Regions from separate parts of the Paenibacillus sp. N22P23 genome, predicted to be linked through region 1. Evidence: riboswitches for the same ligand, from Rfam matches in the RefSeq annotation. Region 1 holds a riboswitch; each other region holds the start of a gene.

Evidence for each region. Region 1 has a riboswitch for cyclic di-GMP ahead of AC506A_RS19560 (ATP-binding protein). Riboswitches for the same ligand answer to the same signal wherever they lie in the genome.
Region 2: linked by a shared signal. The riboswitch ahead of AC506A_RS12285 (PilZ domain-containing protein) and the one ahead of AC506A_RS19560 (ATP-binding protein) in region 1 are both predicted to bind cyclic di-GMP.
Region 3: linked by a shared signal. The riboswitch ahead of AC506A_RS20435 (methyl-accepting chemotaxis protein) and the one ahead of AC506A_RS19560 (ATP-binding protein) in region 1 are both predicted to bind cyclic di-GMP.

Annotation. Positions count from the first base shown of each region.
Region 1 is NZ_JBXENT010000004.1:323,368-328,606, forward strand. It holds gene AC506A_RS19555 (bifunctional diguanylate cyclase/phosphodiesterase) at 1-1,666, opposite strand, end outside; gene AC506A_RS19560 (ATP-binding protein) at 1,656-3,425, opposite strand; cyclic di-GMP riboswitch class I at 3,513-3,607, opposite strand; gene AC506A_RS19565 (Gfo/Idh/MocA family protein) at 3,797-4,876, opposite strand; gene AC506A_RS19570 (AraC family transcriptional regulator) at 5,041-5,239, shown strand, end outside.
Region 2 is NZ_JBXENT010000002.1:331,294-336,532, forward strand. It holds gene AC506A_RS12280 (O-antigen ligase family protein) at 1-783, opposite strand, end outside; gene AC506A_RS12285 (PilZ domain-containing protein) at 937-1,650, opposite strand; cyclic di-GMP riboswitch class I at 1,778-1,881, opposite strand; gene AC506A_RS12290 (HD-GYP domain-containing protein) at 1,913-2,995, opposite strand; gene AC506A_RS12295 (GGDEF domain-containing protein) at 3,032-3,718, opposite strand; gene AC506A_RS12300 (histidine kinase N-terminal 7TM domain-containing diguanylate cyclase) at 3,731-5,239, opposite strand, start outside.
Region 3 is NZ_JBXENT010000005.1:24,718-29,956, forward strand. It holds gene AC506A_RS20430 (aldolase catalytic domain-containing protein) at 1-799, opposite strand, end outside; gene AC506A_RS20435 (methyl-accepting chemotaxis protein) at 906-2,441, opposite strand; cyclic di-GMP riboswitch class I at 2,516-2,605, opposite strand; gene fumC (class II fumarate hydratase) at 2,714-4,093, opposite strand; gene AC506A_RS20445 (acyl-CoA thioesterase) at 4,228-4,617, opposite strand.

The DNA of each region.
Region 1 (5,239 bases):
GCTGCAGCAGCCGATCTCCCATCAAATGACCCATCGTATCGTTAATCAGCTTAAAGCGATCCAAGTCGAGAAACATAAGTGCCGCATGCTGCTCTCTTACGCTCACGCCTTGAAGCAATTCGGGATAATAAAGGTTAAACCAGTTCCGGTTCGGCAGTCCTGTCAGCATGTCGTAATAAGCCAGCTGCCTGATCGTATTCTCGTAACGTTTCTTATCCGTAATATCCCAGGCAATCGTTTGAATCAAGGCTTGTCCGGCAAAATGAACCAGGATCGATTTCGCTTCAATATCGATCATCGTACCGTTCAGCTTGTGCATCTTCAGCTCAATGGGATCACCTTTGGCTGCCCCGGCTTGGACGTGCTCCAGCCACTGCGAAGCAGAAGCAAGACATTCGGAATGAACCAGCTCCAGAAAGCCTCTCCCGATCAACCCATCCTGCTCGGCACCAAACGTACGCAGCGCCGCTTCGTTCACGAAGGAAATGACGCCTTGATGATGAACCAGAATCGGCTCCGGGGAGAAATCGATCAGCTTCCTATAGCGCTCCTCACTCTCACGCAACGCTTCTTCAACGAGTCGACGTTCCGTTAAATCACGCAAATACATCGTAAAGACAGGGTATTTTTCTTTGCGAATACGCGTAACGATAATTTCCACCGGAAACTCGCTTTGATTCATTCGCGGCAGCATCGTCTCGACCCGGGTTCCGAGCACGGTCTTATCGCCGCTGCACAGCATCCAGTTTACCGATGACTGGTCTCGAGGCAGCTGCGGCATGAGCAGTTCCTCAATTGATCTGCCGATCACCTCACTACGGGGATAGCCGAAGAGATTCTCCGCTGCCGGATTAATTTCAAAAATGGCTCCTTGATGATCAAACATAATAAGGCAATCGATCGCCGACTCCATGATGGATCCCTTGAGCGACATTTGCTCCGACAGCTTCTTATCCACATTCATCGAGCTGATTAAGCTGACTGCCATAATCACGATGGTGCCAAATGCTACGTAGATCGCCATTTCAATAAAATCCATCGCCTGCGGATCCGTCATACGATCAAGCATATGCCCAGGCATCGTCATCTTAGCCGCTGACATGCCGGTATAATGCATACCCGTAACGGCAATACCCATGATGAAGCCGCTCAGCCAATAATGATTATTTCTGCGGAAGGAGAACAGCAAAGCGACAATCGATGTCATCACGGCAATAAGGACGGAAAGCGAGAAAATATACGGGTTATAGGTAATCGTCAGTCCCGTCAACGCATACATGCCTATGTAATGCATGCCGGTGATGGCAAGTCCCATGATGGTGCCGCCTACGATCAACCTCAGCTTGCCGCTGCCGGAATGGCTGGCAATGCCAAAGCCGATAAAAGCACCGACAATGGAAACGCCAATTGAAACGATAACGGTTACAAAATCATAGGTCACACCGGTTGGAAGGTGAAAAGCGAGCATCGCGATAAAATGCATCGACCAAATCCCAACACCCATGACAACTGCTCCGCCGAACAGCCATCCTCGCTTCTTCCAGCCCTCGGACAACAGAACATGCCTGGTTAAATTCAATGCCGTATACGAAGCAAACAGCGCAATGATAAATGAGAGACATACCAAGAACCAGTTGTAGCTACCTTCAATATGATTATGCACCATTTCGATACCCCCCAGGGAGTGTTACTTGAAACGTCGTGCCCTCTCCCATCTTGCTGGCAATAGAAATCGTCCCGCCATGACTGGAAATGATTTTGTTGCTGATCATAAGTCCAAGGCCTGTTCCCTGCTCTTTTGTCGTAAAGAAAGGTCTGCCCACTTGGTCCAGCATCTCTTGAGGAATGCCGCAGCCATTGTCAGCAATTGTGGTCATGATCTGTTTGCCGACTTGCTCAACGGCAAGTTGAATTTCGCCGCCTTCCGTTGCTTCAATCGCATTCTTGATGAGATTGATGAATACCTGTTTGATTTGACTCTCATCGCAATAGATGAGCAGCTCGGGCTTCGAGAATTGCAGCTCAATGCGGACATTGTTCAGAATGGCCTGTGACTCCAGCAGCGTGTAGACGCCAGCGAGAAGCTCACACAGATTGATTGCTTGAAACCGGCTGATTTGCGGCTTCGCCAGCAAAAGCAGCTCATTGATGATGCCTTCCATCCGAACAACCTCAGAAGTAATGATCGTGACATACTCCATTTTGCTCTTTCCATTTTGAAACAGCTTCATAAATCCTTTAATCGCCGTGAGCGGATTTCGAATCTCATGTGCGATACCTGCAGCAAGCTGACCTGCCATCGACAGCTTCTCTGATTCCACAAGAAACGCCTCTTGCTCTTTACGCTGCGTTAGATCGGTAAAGTTAATGACGACACCGGCTTGCTCGCCTTTGCCTTGCATCGGTGTGATATGATATTCCACCGGGAACGTCGACCCATTCTTACGGCGGAACAGATCGTCCGCAACATATTCAGCACTTCCTGAGCGAGTAGCCTTCTCGATGGGATCCCATTCTTCGCCATCCGTCCTTATGGCCCGCAGCACAACTTTTCGCCCGAGTACCTCAGAAGCCTCAAACCCCGTCAAATTTACAGCGGCTTGATTCCAAAAGATGACCTTCCCCCGCTCGTCCAATCGGTAGATCCCCTCTGCCACGGAATCCAAGATGTGCGAATAGGCTTCATTCATCCGTTTCAGACGTTCTTCGCTTTGCTTCAAGCGGCTGTCAATCATCATGATAACTACAGAATACATACAAATGACGGAGACGATTAAACTGATGCTTATTGCGAGTAAAAATTGATTTTGCGATAATGCCGTAGATTCGCCTGACCCCAGCGATGTGGCGCCGTGCATGAGGGGCATATTGCTATAATGAAGAAATTCAACAGCTCCGGAAAGTAGTAAAGCGTGGACTAACTGCCGCATACGGCTTAGCTTGTGGAATCGATGCTGACTTGTGAATATGAGACACAGCACTACGGCCAGTACGACGATTGAAATGAAACCTGTGGATGACTGATAGTGGAGGGTCGCATGAGCTTTAATGGCTTTCATCCCAATGTAGTGCATCGCTACGATGCCGCCTGTCTGAACCAAACTGCCTAGAATGAGCAAGCCTGTCCGATGTCGCTGCGCAGCACGTTCAAACAAGAGAAGCGCGAGCGTAGACAAGACGATCAGCATGCCCATGGAGAGAAACACATAATTGAAATGATACATAACCTTGACCGGGAAAGGATACGCCAGCAATGCCACAAAATGCATGGCCCAAACCCCGATGCCAAATACAAAGGCAGCACTCATGAGCCAGAAGAAAGTCGTGTAACGGGCTGTATTCATTCGCCGATAAAGATGAAAGAGGATTAAGGAAGAGCTGAATACGAGTACAAAAGATATGGCGACGAGTGCGATGGATGCCATGCCAACCTTCCTCCGGTTTTATTGACTTAGCACGCAGAATGGAAAATGACAATAAAAAAACCATCCGAATAGGATGGATTCCATCTACTCGGCAGCCTTGTCTACCTTAGCATTACGGTGAGTAATGCCTTAGGCCACGGCTTTGCGTCCCATCGTTTCCATATGGTTTGCCTTTTTCTTAGGTATGAAGTTGTAAAATTATTCTAATTGTTCGATTTAATTCTCATTATAGGTATTTTTACGCAACTGTACATAGCGAAAAACAGAGAAGAATGACTTATTTTGTCGAACGAATAAAATATATGTAATATCGTTAATTAAAATAAAAGCCGAGGATGACAACGCCATCCCCGGCTTCATTGTTTGTACTACTATTCGAAGTATACAGCCTTACCCGTACGGGAAGACTCGTAGATTGCTTCAAGAATTTCGGAAACCACAAGCGCTTGCTCTGGTTTAACGAATGTTTCTTTGTCATTCTTAACAGCATCGATCCACATGCTTGCTTCAAGAACTTCTGCAGTTTCGCTCGCGCCTTCATAGAAAGCAACGCCGCCGCTGTTCAGTTCCACTTTGTTTACATACAGGCGGCTGTTATGCTCGCCATTGAAGCGAAGTCCGTCTTTCATGTCAGCGCCTGCTTTTGTACCGCTGAGGGAAACTTTAGCCTCATCGACTTCAAGCGAGTTAAGCGCCCAGCTGGATTCGAGGATAACAGTTGCACCGTTCTCCATCGTGATCATAGCGAAAGCGGAATCTTCAACTGTGAATTGTTTTGGATCCCATGGGCCCCAAGCATTCGCAGAGTTCTCGTTTTGGGACAGCTTGTGATAAGCACGGCCAAGTACTACTTTCGGCTTGTAGTTATCCATCATCCACAATACAAGGTCAAGTGCGTGAGTACCGATATCGATAAGCGGGCCGCCGCCTTGTTTTTCTTCATCCAAGAATACGCCCCATGTCGGAACAGCACGACGACGGATTGCATGTGCTTTAGCGAAGTAAATTTCGCCAAGCTCGCCTGCATCGCAAGCTTCTTTCAGGTAACGGCTGTCTGCACGGTAACGGTTGTTGTAACCGATGCTGAGTTTTTTGCCGGTACGTTGTGCAACTTCAAGCATTTTGCGAGCGTCAGCAGCTGTTTTAGCCATTGGCTTCTCGCAAAGCACGTGCTTGCCAGCTTCCAATGCGTCGATGGAGATAACCGCATGGGAATCGTTAGGCGTACAAACGTGGATAACGTCGATCGACGCGTCTTGAAGCAGTTGTTTATAGTCAGAATATACTTTTGCCTCTTCAGTGCCGTATTTCGCTTTTGCTTGTTCAGCCTTCTCAACAATGATATCGCAGAAAGCTACGATTTCAGCGTCTTTGACTTGGGCCAAACTTGGGAGATGTTTACCGTTGGCGATACCGCCGCAGCCAATAATGCCTACACGTACTTTTGACATTTTAAATTTCTACCTCCATGAGCCTCGAAATGATATAATTTGTAGTATGGTGTCAGCTAGATAGAGAGACACACATTGACTACAGTATAGACAACATGTCCTCAAAAATATAGGCGCTATATAGGTCTGGTTTTATGTGATTTTGTTATTGAAGGGATGGTACCGTGGAATTTTACAATGAAAAGGTCGTTTACGAGAACCCGCTGCTCTCTATAAAAGTGTTTCAATCCCAGCGGAATAACGATCTGTTTATCAATTGGCATTATCATCGAGAAATCGAATTGCTGCTTGTAATCACTGGTGAGCTCGATGTAAATATTGAAGATGAATGCATAAAACTACAAACGGGCGACATCGCACTGA
Region 2 (5,239 bases), on a different contig from region 1:
AGCCCAGCCGCTATATATTAGCCATGCAATGCGCTCCTTGCTCTGCAGCAGCAGGAGTCCGCCTAGCCATACAACCGCAGTCACGAGCCAAGCCCCTCTTGATTCAGTCAGCAGTAAGACTAACACGACAGGCACTACTGCCGCAGCAGCCCCCATAAATGCGCCTACTGCTCTTGCTCTTATTAGCAACAACAAATCGAACATCAAATAGGCTCCTGCTACAGCACCTAGTAAATTCGGATACTGCATGAACCCGGACAATCGAGCTCCAACAGCGGACAGCCTTACATCGCCGGTAGTCATAATGATCTCGGGGAAAACGATCCATCCCATCCAACCCGAAATCGCACCTGCCAGCACAAAAGCACCGGAGCTCTGAATCGCCGCAGAAAGCCACATCCGACGATGCTGCCGCACCACCGTATCGGTGCCAGTACAGAACCAGCTGTACAATGAGATTGCAAAGGCCGCATAAGCCGTCCATCGCAAAGCCTGCTCGAGGCTGCCAAGCGTGGAAGCCGGTCGTTGGAACAACGCTATCCCGTATAACAGCGCAATCGTAAGCAGTCCATAGAACGCCAGGGGTATAACTTCCCTTAGCCGCCTCTCCTCTATCCGAGAATGAGCAGCTAAAGCCGCTCCTACTACGAATAAGCACACGACCATGATGATCCATTCCCACCGATAGAAGATCGTATCAAAGAACATCCCATACCGGTAACCCGAGCCCGCCAGTACAACAGCCACGACAAGCGCGGCTAATCCTGTCAGCCCACTTCGCATAACAACTTCCCCTTTTGCCCGAACCCCATCGTACTTCATGTGTTATTTTTCCAATTGTAACATATTTGTAGGTCGACTATAAAAAAGAAGGCGCTGCCGGATCACCTTCATCCGATCAAACGCCTTCTTATACTTGCAACGCGGAACTCGCGTTTATCTCCCCTTCTTAGCCGTTGCTTTCTCCTGCTTAAGCTTGAAATAGGCTTCAATTTGCTTGCGCAGCAAATACGCTCGAAGCGCCCGTTGCTGCTGCTCGTCCAAATCCAGAAAACGCGCACCGTAAAACTTCCATTCGCTGCTTTCTTCCTTGCGAATAATTTCAACCTTACAATCCAGCTTAAAGCCAAGTGATAAGCTCGCCATGAGTGTATCACCTTTCGCGAGTGTCGGGGGACTCATTAGGGAGAACCCCATGCCGGTATCGCTAATATTTCTTAGCGCTATATCGTAGGTGTCTGTAGCTTCAATGGTCATTTTTTCTCCCTTGGAGCTCTCAACCTCTTGCGAATACGTACGCGAAATCGTTCCCTTCTCCTCGATTTCAATACGCGGCGATTCCCGTTTCTCTTCAAGTCCCGCTAATGAGCGGGCTGGGAAAATAACAGCGATGGAGCCTTCCGCTTTCGCAATAATCGTCGATTGCAGCCGGTGGATGCCAACAGGTGAATAAACAGTCAAACTAACCGGGTCACCGAGCTCGAAGTTTTTGAACTCCGTCAATTCGATCTCCATCATTTCACCTTCTGCATGGGCGAGCACACCCGTGGAAACATAGCCTTCTTTCTCGACCATCGTTCGGCTGTGCAGCAGTGCTTTCATGGCAAAGGTAGGTTTACTTGATCCCATTCGTTCATTCATGCCTGACATTTACTATTCCCCCTTGACATATGTAGAAACGCTCCCGTAACCTTGGTACGGCGTAAAAACAGAAAAAGCGCTTCCTCATGCAATACTGGAGCCGCTTCATTAACCCCGAGCCAGCTCGGGTGTTCATTTCGGCAGTCAGGCTGTCATTCGTTCGCTTATTTGATGAAGAGCGGACGATTAGACCCTGTAACTTTGCGTCCTTACCTTTCGATAAGTTTGCCAGTATCGATGATATGCAGTTGTCAGCAGAATGCTAACCTATCTACAGTTCTTTCACGATCATTAGCTTATGTTGGTCTTTGAGGTCGATCTGATAGGCTGCAGCAGGCGCCGTTCCGTCAGGCTCTCGGATAATCCGAACCGTTGGACGATGAACCGCGAGTGGGTCGTTCATAGCAACGACGGCGACTTGCCCTGAACTGAGCAGTACCGTTGTTGAGACCGGATAGATAGAAATATGCTTACAGAAAATTTTGATTAACTCTAAATCAAAATAGGTGTTTCCTGCAGCAAACAAAAACTCGATCGCATCCGATGGTGTATATCGTTTTCGATGCGGCCTTGGAGAAGTCAGCGCATCATATACATCTGCAATAGCCACGATTTGCGCGTATTCATGAATGGCTTCCCGCTTAAGCTTGCGCGGATAGCCCGAACCATCATAGCGCTCGTGATGCTGCAGCGCGCAGTGGGCCGATAGCAAACTAATATCATGCTGCGCTCGTATGATGTTAAAACCTTCCTCGGTGTGCTTCTCCATGAGGATCCGCTCACTCGGCGTTAATGCAGTAGTCTTGGTTAGAATCTCTTTGGGCAGCCGTGTCATTCCGATATCGAACAACATCGCCCCCATGCCAAGCTCTTCAAGCTGCGTGCGGTTATAACCTCTGGCTAACCCCATTATGCCTGCCAGTATCGTGACATTCAAGGAATGGTGGAACAAATAGCTGTCCGCCACATGGATGCTGGTCAAACTGACCATAACATCCTCACGCCTAATGAGATCCTGCATAATATCGCCGAATACTTTACGGAAGGTACGGCCAAGCTCAGGGGCAATCGTTCTCCCTTTCGTAACCGGCTGATCCATAAGCGAATTCATAGTCTTGTAAATGGTATCCGATGCTGCTTTATGCGTGCTGTCTTGAATAGCCGTAGTTGGCTCTAAGCCCTCTGTCAGGGGATCATCAATGAAAAGCATGTCAATGCCTAAACTAGCCAATCTGTCGATAAATCGTTGATTTAACTCCACACCGGAGCCTAGCAATATGTTCCCATTCTCCTGCATAATAGGGCGAGCTAACTTTTCTCCCGGCTTAACGGAGTTGATGTGAACTTTTCTCATCGGTGTTTATTCCCGCCTTTACCGCTTGCTCACGGATTAAGCTTGTAACGCTGCCGGTTCGGACAACGGCATCTTACGGATATATTTCTCTGCGTACATCCGTTTGTCCGCAGCCTGCAACAACTGGCTAAGCTCCATACCGTTCTCTGGAAACGAAGCATGTCCAATCGATACGGATAAGCGTAATCCGGTTCGCAATGAAATACTAAAAAGCTGTTCATGAATTAGCTTTACGAATCGATCTATTCCTTTGTCATCTGCATAGGGACAAATAATGATAAACTCATCGCCGCCCCAGCGGCCGATAATTTCGCCGTAGTTCGCGCACTCCGTAAGGGTTCCTGCAATCAGCCACAGTGCATGATCACCTTGGCTGTGGCCCATACGGTCGTTGACTTCTTTGAAATCATTGACATCCAGCATCATGACCGTCATTTTCTTCCGTTGGCGTTTGGCCTTCGTCGCCAACTTCTTGAAATTCGTCTCGATGAACCTGCGATTATACAGTCCTGTTAAGCTGTCCAGTATGGAAGCTTCCTTCAAACGATCGTATTTGAGGCCAAGCAGATAACCGATAGGCAAGGCTGCCGCTGCGAAAGCAGCGGTACCGATGAGAGCAGCGAGCGGCGTAGGTGTCTTACTTGCAAGTAGGCTTAAACCCGCTGCAGCTAGTGTTGCTCCACATGATGCCACACATGCTGTAAGACGTCCGTTACGCGACATTCGCAGCCCTCCTTATAAATTAACTACCCGATTACGACCATTGTCTTTGGCCCTGTATAGGGCGGAATCTACCTTCGAGAACAAATCTTTGATATAACCTTTGACATCTTCAATCTGAAGATCGGACTGCTCTTCTACCACAAGCATTCCCATGCTAATTGTTACCGATACCGGAGAACGCCCGCGACCAATTGCAATCTCATTGTTCTGAACAACCTCACGGATTCGCTGTGCCAGCATTTCTGCCTGCTCTCTGTTCGTATGAGGCAAATAAATCGTAAACTCTTCGCCGCCGTAGCGTGCCAATATATCTGTTCTTCGAAGTGCTCCGCGAGCGGCATCTGCCGTTCTCCGTATCACTTCGTCACCGATCACATGACCATACGTATCGTTTACGAGCTTGAATAAATCGATATCAAACAGTAAGAGTGCAAATGGAATCTTGTAGCGGATGTTCGTCAGTACCTCGTGCTCCAACTGCTGCATCAGAAACCTGCGATTGAAACAGCCTGTTAGACTGTCTGTAATCGCCAGTTGTTCCAGCTTGCGATTCGCCTGAAACAGCTCGTCCTGCATATAGATTAGCGCACGGTTACGCTCTTGCACCGAAGAATACTGCTCCTGCGACTTGAAGATAAGAGACTTAAGCTCGGAAATATCTTGAAACGTAATCACTTTCCCGATCCTGCCTTCATTTACAATGATCGGACCAACATGCAGGGAGAAATACTGTTTGTGCGAGTTGTCGTGTTCAATCACAATTTCGGTTTGAATCCGCTGAGCAGGATTCATCCTGTACGTGTAGAGAAATTCATCTTCATTCACTTTGTCGATATTAAACCAAGAAAGCAGTTCCTCCATATTGAGAGGTTCACCGATAACGATTTGCAGGCGAGGACTGACGATCCGGTTCATCTCAATAACATTGTCATGCTCATCCAGCACGATAATGCCTACAGACAACGTATCCATCACATCCTGCTGCGCGATCTTGACCAAGTCTAACGAACGATGCTTCTTTAAGGAGAATACAAAATAAAGATCAGACAACACGATGCCAAGCGACGTAAGGCCAGGGATAACGGGCAGCCACGGATCAAGAATGACGTTGACCACCAAATCCATTAATGGAAATGCCATCATAATAAATATGCCTGTGAGTGCGTTCGCGATTCGTACCCGATCCTGTGACAGCTTGCGCGAGTGATACGCTTTCAGCAAGATGCGCACCGTGTAGACGTAATACGAAATCAGTAAGCCCACCATCGCCCAAAATATAGGACCATAGACCCTCTCGTCATAAGTACTATCTACCGTAGAAACGAAGCCTTCCCACGGATTCCATAACACGCCGATCGAAATGAGTACGGATGGAAGCAGCATATAAACGAGTGTTCGGCGACTCGGCCTGTAGCTGACGTTCACCAGAAATTTCGTAAACAGGAGCCACCCAAAGCCAAGCATCGATAAACCAACAAAGGAAATATTAATGTATATAATCTGGAGGTGTGGTTGATCCGT
Region 3 (5,239 bases), on a different contig from region 1:
TAATCATGTACTTCTCGATCATATCCAGCACCGGACGCACATTGTACTTCGTGTTCTTCAGATGAGCGACAAGCAGTTCAGTTGGGCAGTTGCCTGCAGCGCGGCCCATACCGTATACGGAAGCATCCAGGAACTCGACGCCTTTCTCAACGGAAACGAGCGTATTGGCGAATGCAAGCTGCATGTTGTTGTGCGTGTGTACGCCTAGGCGTTTGCTTGGCAGGTACTTCTGGAATTTGCTGACCAAGTAGTTGAAGTCATTCGGATCCAAGCTGCCATAGGAGTCAACCACGTATACGACGTCGACTACACTTGCTTCGATCAATTCGAATGCTTCTAACAATTGATTCTCCATTACATTGGAGAGCGCCATGATGTTCAATGTTGTTTCGTAGCCGCGGGAGTTGAATACGTTAACCAGCTCCAGCGCCTTCGGCACGTCTTGAATATAGCAAGCTACGCGGATCAGATCGAGCATGCTCTCTTCGCGTGGAAGAATATCGTTCTCATCTACCCGTCCGATATCGACAAGTGCAGAGAGCTTCGTATTCAGCTTCTGCGGGATGACTTTACGAAGGAAGTCGTCGTCCAGGAAACGCCATGGACCAGCATCTTCAGCGCCTTTCAACAGCTTCGGCGAGTTTTTGTACCCGATTTCCATATACTCGACGCCAGCTTCATTCAGCGAGTTGTACAGATGCTGAACGAACTCAACGCTGAAATCCCAGTTATTCACGAGTCCGCCGTCGCGGATCGTGCAGTCGACGATTTTACAATGACTTTTTTTCGAAGCATTCATAGCATTGTGTCTCCTTTTTAGCCAGATCTTGTCTTTTCTACTCATAATACTTGATATTGGCTATGAACGCAAAGTCATTTTTGTCAGAATTGCACTACTCTTCGGATTATAAGGCGCGGAAGGATTTCTTCGTGCTGATCATCGTTTGATCTAATTTATCGCTTAATTTCTCCAGCATGGACGCCAGCTCCGACGATCTGGAAATGAGTTGATGCTGCTCATTGGAGCTGCCCGTCACCATCTTGACGCTGCCCGTTAATTCGGCGGACATTCGGGAGATTTCCTCAATATTGACGCTAAACTGTTGCGTGCTTGCCGACATTTGCTGGGAGGCGCCGGAAATATAATGAATTTGCTCTGCGACGGTTTTAATGGATCTCATAATACGTTCGAATGCGGCTCCCGCATCACAGACGGCTTGGTTTCCCGAAGCTACTTCGTCAATGACTTGATCCATCGATTGAATAGAAGCACGGTTATTCGCCTGAATGTCTTGGACGAGCTCAGCAATTCGCTGGGCCGAAGCGGTGGTTTGTTCAGATAGCTTGCGAACCTCATTCGATACGACCGTGAACCCTCTGCCATGCTCGCCAGCCCGCGCCGCTTCGATTGCCGCATTCAGTGCCAGCAGACTGGTTTGGGATGCGATGTCCGTAATGATGCTTGTTATATCATCTATTTCTTGCGATCGCTGACCAAGCAGCTTCACTTTGGTTGCGGATTCTTGAACGGCATTGCTCGTCGATGTCATCTGCCTGACGGCCTTCTGAATGGCATCATTCCCGTTATCGGCCTCTGTAGCGACCTCACTCGAGAAAGTAGACACCGTAGCTGACGTTTCGGCAATCGTATGAATATCTCGGATCATCTCTCCGATCACTTTCTTACCTGTTTGTGCCCCATGCTCCTGCAAGTTCACCGTTGCATCCACCTGCTGCATCGCTTGTACGATATCTCCTGCCAGAAGATTGAGTGTGGCCGCGTTGCAGCTAAGCTCCTTGGAATTCATGAGCACCTGGTCCGATGTTTCCGTCACGTTCTCGATAATTTGTTTGACCGCTGCTTGAATTTTCTGCTGTTGGGCCGATTCCAGTGCGTTGATGAACGCTCTGCGCGTCACAATTTGATAGGTAACGGCGCCGATAAACAAGATGACAAACACGATGTGAATGGAGACCATGGCCAGCGAGTAATCACTGGTGCCGTAGACGAGCTCAGGGAAAGACAAGAATCCGAGTACATGCTGAAGTGCGAAGATGACGGTGCTGATGAGAAGCATGGCAATGAGGTCGTAGTACAAAATGATGGCGAGTACCATAAAGATGGAGAAGTGGTATTCCACCATGCCGTTACCGCCTGCGATGATGGATATACTGCTGAAGGTGAGCGACAGCGTCATGAGAAGCGGAACGGTCTGCTGATCCTCTTGTAAACGCATGCAAAATCCGGCAAGCAATAAGAAAATAATAGGTAGTGCGAAGAAGGTTTGATTAAGGAAGGCCAGAAGCATAGAACCATTCAGATCTGGTTGATGATCATGGTGCATGGAAAAACCGAGCCAATCGAATGCGTGTACCAGAAGCGATAGAAGTACAATAATTGCAGAAATGAAAAGCATGACACGGTTTTTCTCCCTAAGCATACAACAAGCCTACCTCCTAATATTTGTATACATATAAAAAGAGTCCACCCGTGTTAAGGATGGACTCCTTTTCACTCGGTAACCTGTCCACCATGGCATCTGTTTCGATGCTTTAGGCCTAGGCTTTGCGTCCCAACATTTCCATTGGTTTGCCTTTGTCATATGAATAAGTAGTTGGATTACTATTGTTTTAATTAGGTTAACATGGTTAATTATAGGAGAGAAAAGCACTACTTGTACATAGCGTATTTTGTAATGTTTTGTCGAATTTGTCAGATCATCTCTTCCGCTTTCACGACTTCATCGAACTTGGCAGCTGTTATAAGCCCGCTGCGGATTGCAGCCTCGCGCAGTGTAAGTCCTTCCTTATGAGCAGACTTCGCAATGGCTGCCGCATTCTCATAGCCGATATGAGGATTAAGCGCCGTTACGAGCATCAGCGACTCGTTTAGATGCCGGGCAATGGCTTCCCGATTCGGCTCAATGCCAACCGCACAGTGCTCATCAAAGGAGCGGATCGCATCACTGAGAATTCGGGTCGACTGCAGGAAGTTGTGAATGATGACAGGCTTAAACACATTCAGCTCGAAGTTTCCCTGACTGGCCGCGAAGCCGATTGCCGCGTCATTGCCCATGATCTGACAGACGACCATGGTCAGCGCCTCACACTGCGTCGGATTGACCTTCCCCGGCATGATGGAGCTGCCCGGCTCGTTCTCCGGAATACGAATTTCGCCAATGCCGCAGCGTGGGCCGCTTGCGAGCCAGCGAACGTCGTTTGCGATCTTCATTAAATCCGCGGCGAGCGCTTTAATCGCGCCATGAACGAAGACAATCTCGTCATGGCTCGTCAGCGCGTGGAATTTATTCGGCGCACTTATGAAGTTCTTGCCTGTGAGGCGGCTGATCTCCGCCGAGACTTTCTCACTAAAGCCTGGCGGGGCATTCAGGCCTGTTCCCACGGCAGTTCCACCGATCGCAAGCTCACGCAGCTCCTCCCGGCTTGTTCGAATATTCCGCTCCCCTTTCTCCAGCATCCGAACCCAGCCGCTGATCTCTTGGCCAAGTGTAAGCGGTGTGGCATCCTGCAGATGGGTGCGGCCGATTTTGATGACATCCATGAAGCTTGCACTCTTCTGCTCCAATGTGGATTTTAGCTGCGTAATAGCCGGCAGGACGAGGTCTTCTACCGCAATCAGCGCAGCGATATGCATAGCGGTTGGGAAGGTATCGTTAGAGCTCTGCGAGCGGTTGACGTCATCGTTGGGATGAACGGCTGCCGCATGCCCCTTCTCCTCCAGCAATTGTGCCGAGCGTCTTGCGATCACTTCATTGACGTTCATATTGGACTGCGTGCCGCTCCCTGTCTGCCATACGGCAAGCGGAAACTCATCCTGCCACGTCCCCGCAATCACTTCATCCGCTGCAGCTGCAATAGCTTCAGATTTTTGGGCATCCAGCTTACCCAAGCTTCCGTTCACGGTTGCTGCCGCTTTCTTCAGATAAGCAAAAGCGGTTATTAACTCGCGCGGCATCTTCTCCGTCCCGATCCGAAAATTGTGCAGACTTCGCTCGGTTTGCGCTCCCCACAGCCGGTGCGCTTCAACCTGTATCTCACCCATGGAATCCTTCTCAATGCGAAAATCGTTCATCGCGACTACCTCCTCATGCGAATTGGTTCGGCTTACTCTCTATATAACCTATGAAAGAGGCGATGCATCTACGAGCATGCATCGCCTCTTTCCCATGATTGCCTATTTGCTATCTCGTAATACGGCTTCTACAGCTAAAACTGACTTCTCAGCTCCGGCGGCAGCTCCCGGCTCTTGCGCGTGTTCGAATCCATCGTCACGCATGTAACGGCTGCATCCCCGCACAGTTCGCCTTTCTCATTCACGATCTCCTGTTTGAGTACATAGCTGCTCCGCCCAGCCCGCTCCGGCGTTGTCGTAACCGTCAACCGATCGCCTTGCCTGCATTCCTTACGATAGTTGATATTGATATTAACCGTCACCGTTTGAACACCCATGGCGAGTAACACATCATAGTGCAAGCCTGCCTGCTCATACCACGCTTCCCGTCCCCATTCGAGGTATTCCAAATACTTGGCATTATTGACATGCCCGTTCACATCGATCTCCGTCGAACGGACAATTAGCTCCAGTTTCGCTTGCATCGATCCTCACGCTCCTCCATTATCTCAGCTGCCTCTTACATAACCAGCCCTAGTTGCCTTCATGTTAGCGGGCGATTGTATGTATGTCAAAGGGGTAGAGCGTAGCTTTCCATTGGCTCTCAGTGCCAAAAATCACGCCGATCTGCAGCTGAGAGTCAATAAATCGAACTCTCAGCCTTCTACTAACTAGAATCTCCACGCGAAAGATGCTGAGAGTCCAGAAATCGAACTCTCCACGCCAAATTCACACCGATCTGCAGCTGAGAATCGAGAAATCGAACTCTCAACTTCCAAACCAACTAGAATCTCCAAGCGATTGATGCTGAGCGTGCGAAAAACGAACTCTCAGCGCCAAAATCACACCGATCTGCAGCTGAGAATCGAGAAATCGAACTCTCAGCTTCCAACTAACCTTAATGCTTTGCTGCTAGACGTATGAGACAGGCACAACTCCGAGAACTCTTAGTCGGGATTCTAACGAATCCTGGAAGCCTTATTTGAGCAAAATGACTGGGTTTGAAGTTCTAACGAATCCTGTAGGTCTTATTTCGGTTAGAAATACCTTATTTAGCTGCATTCCCCTCAAATAAGACCTTCACGATTCGTTAGAATTAATTAGTGG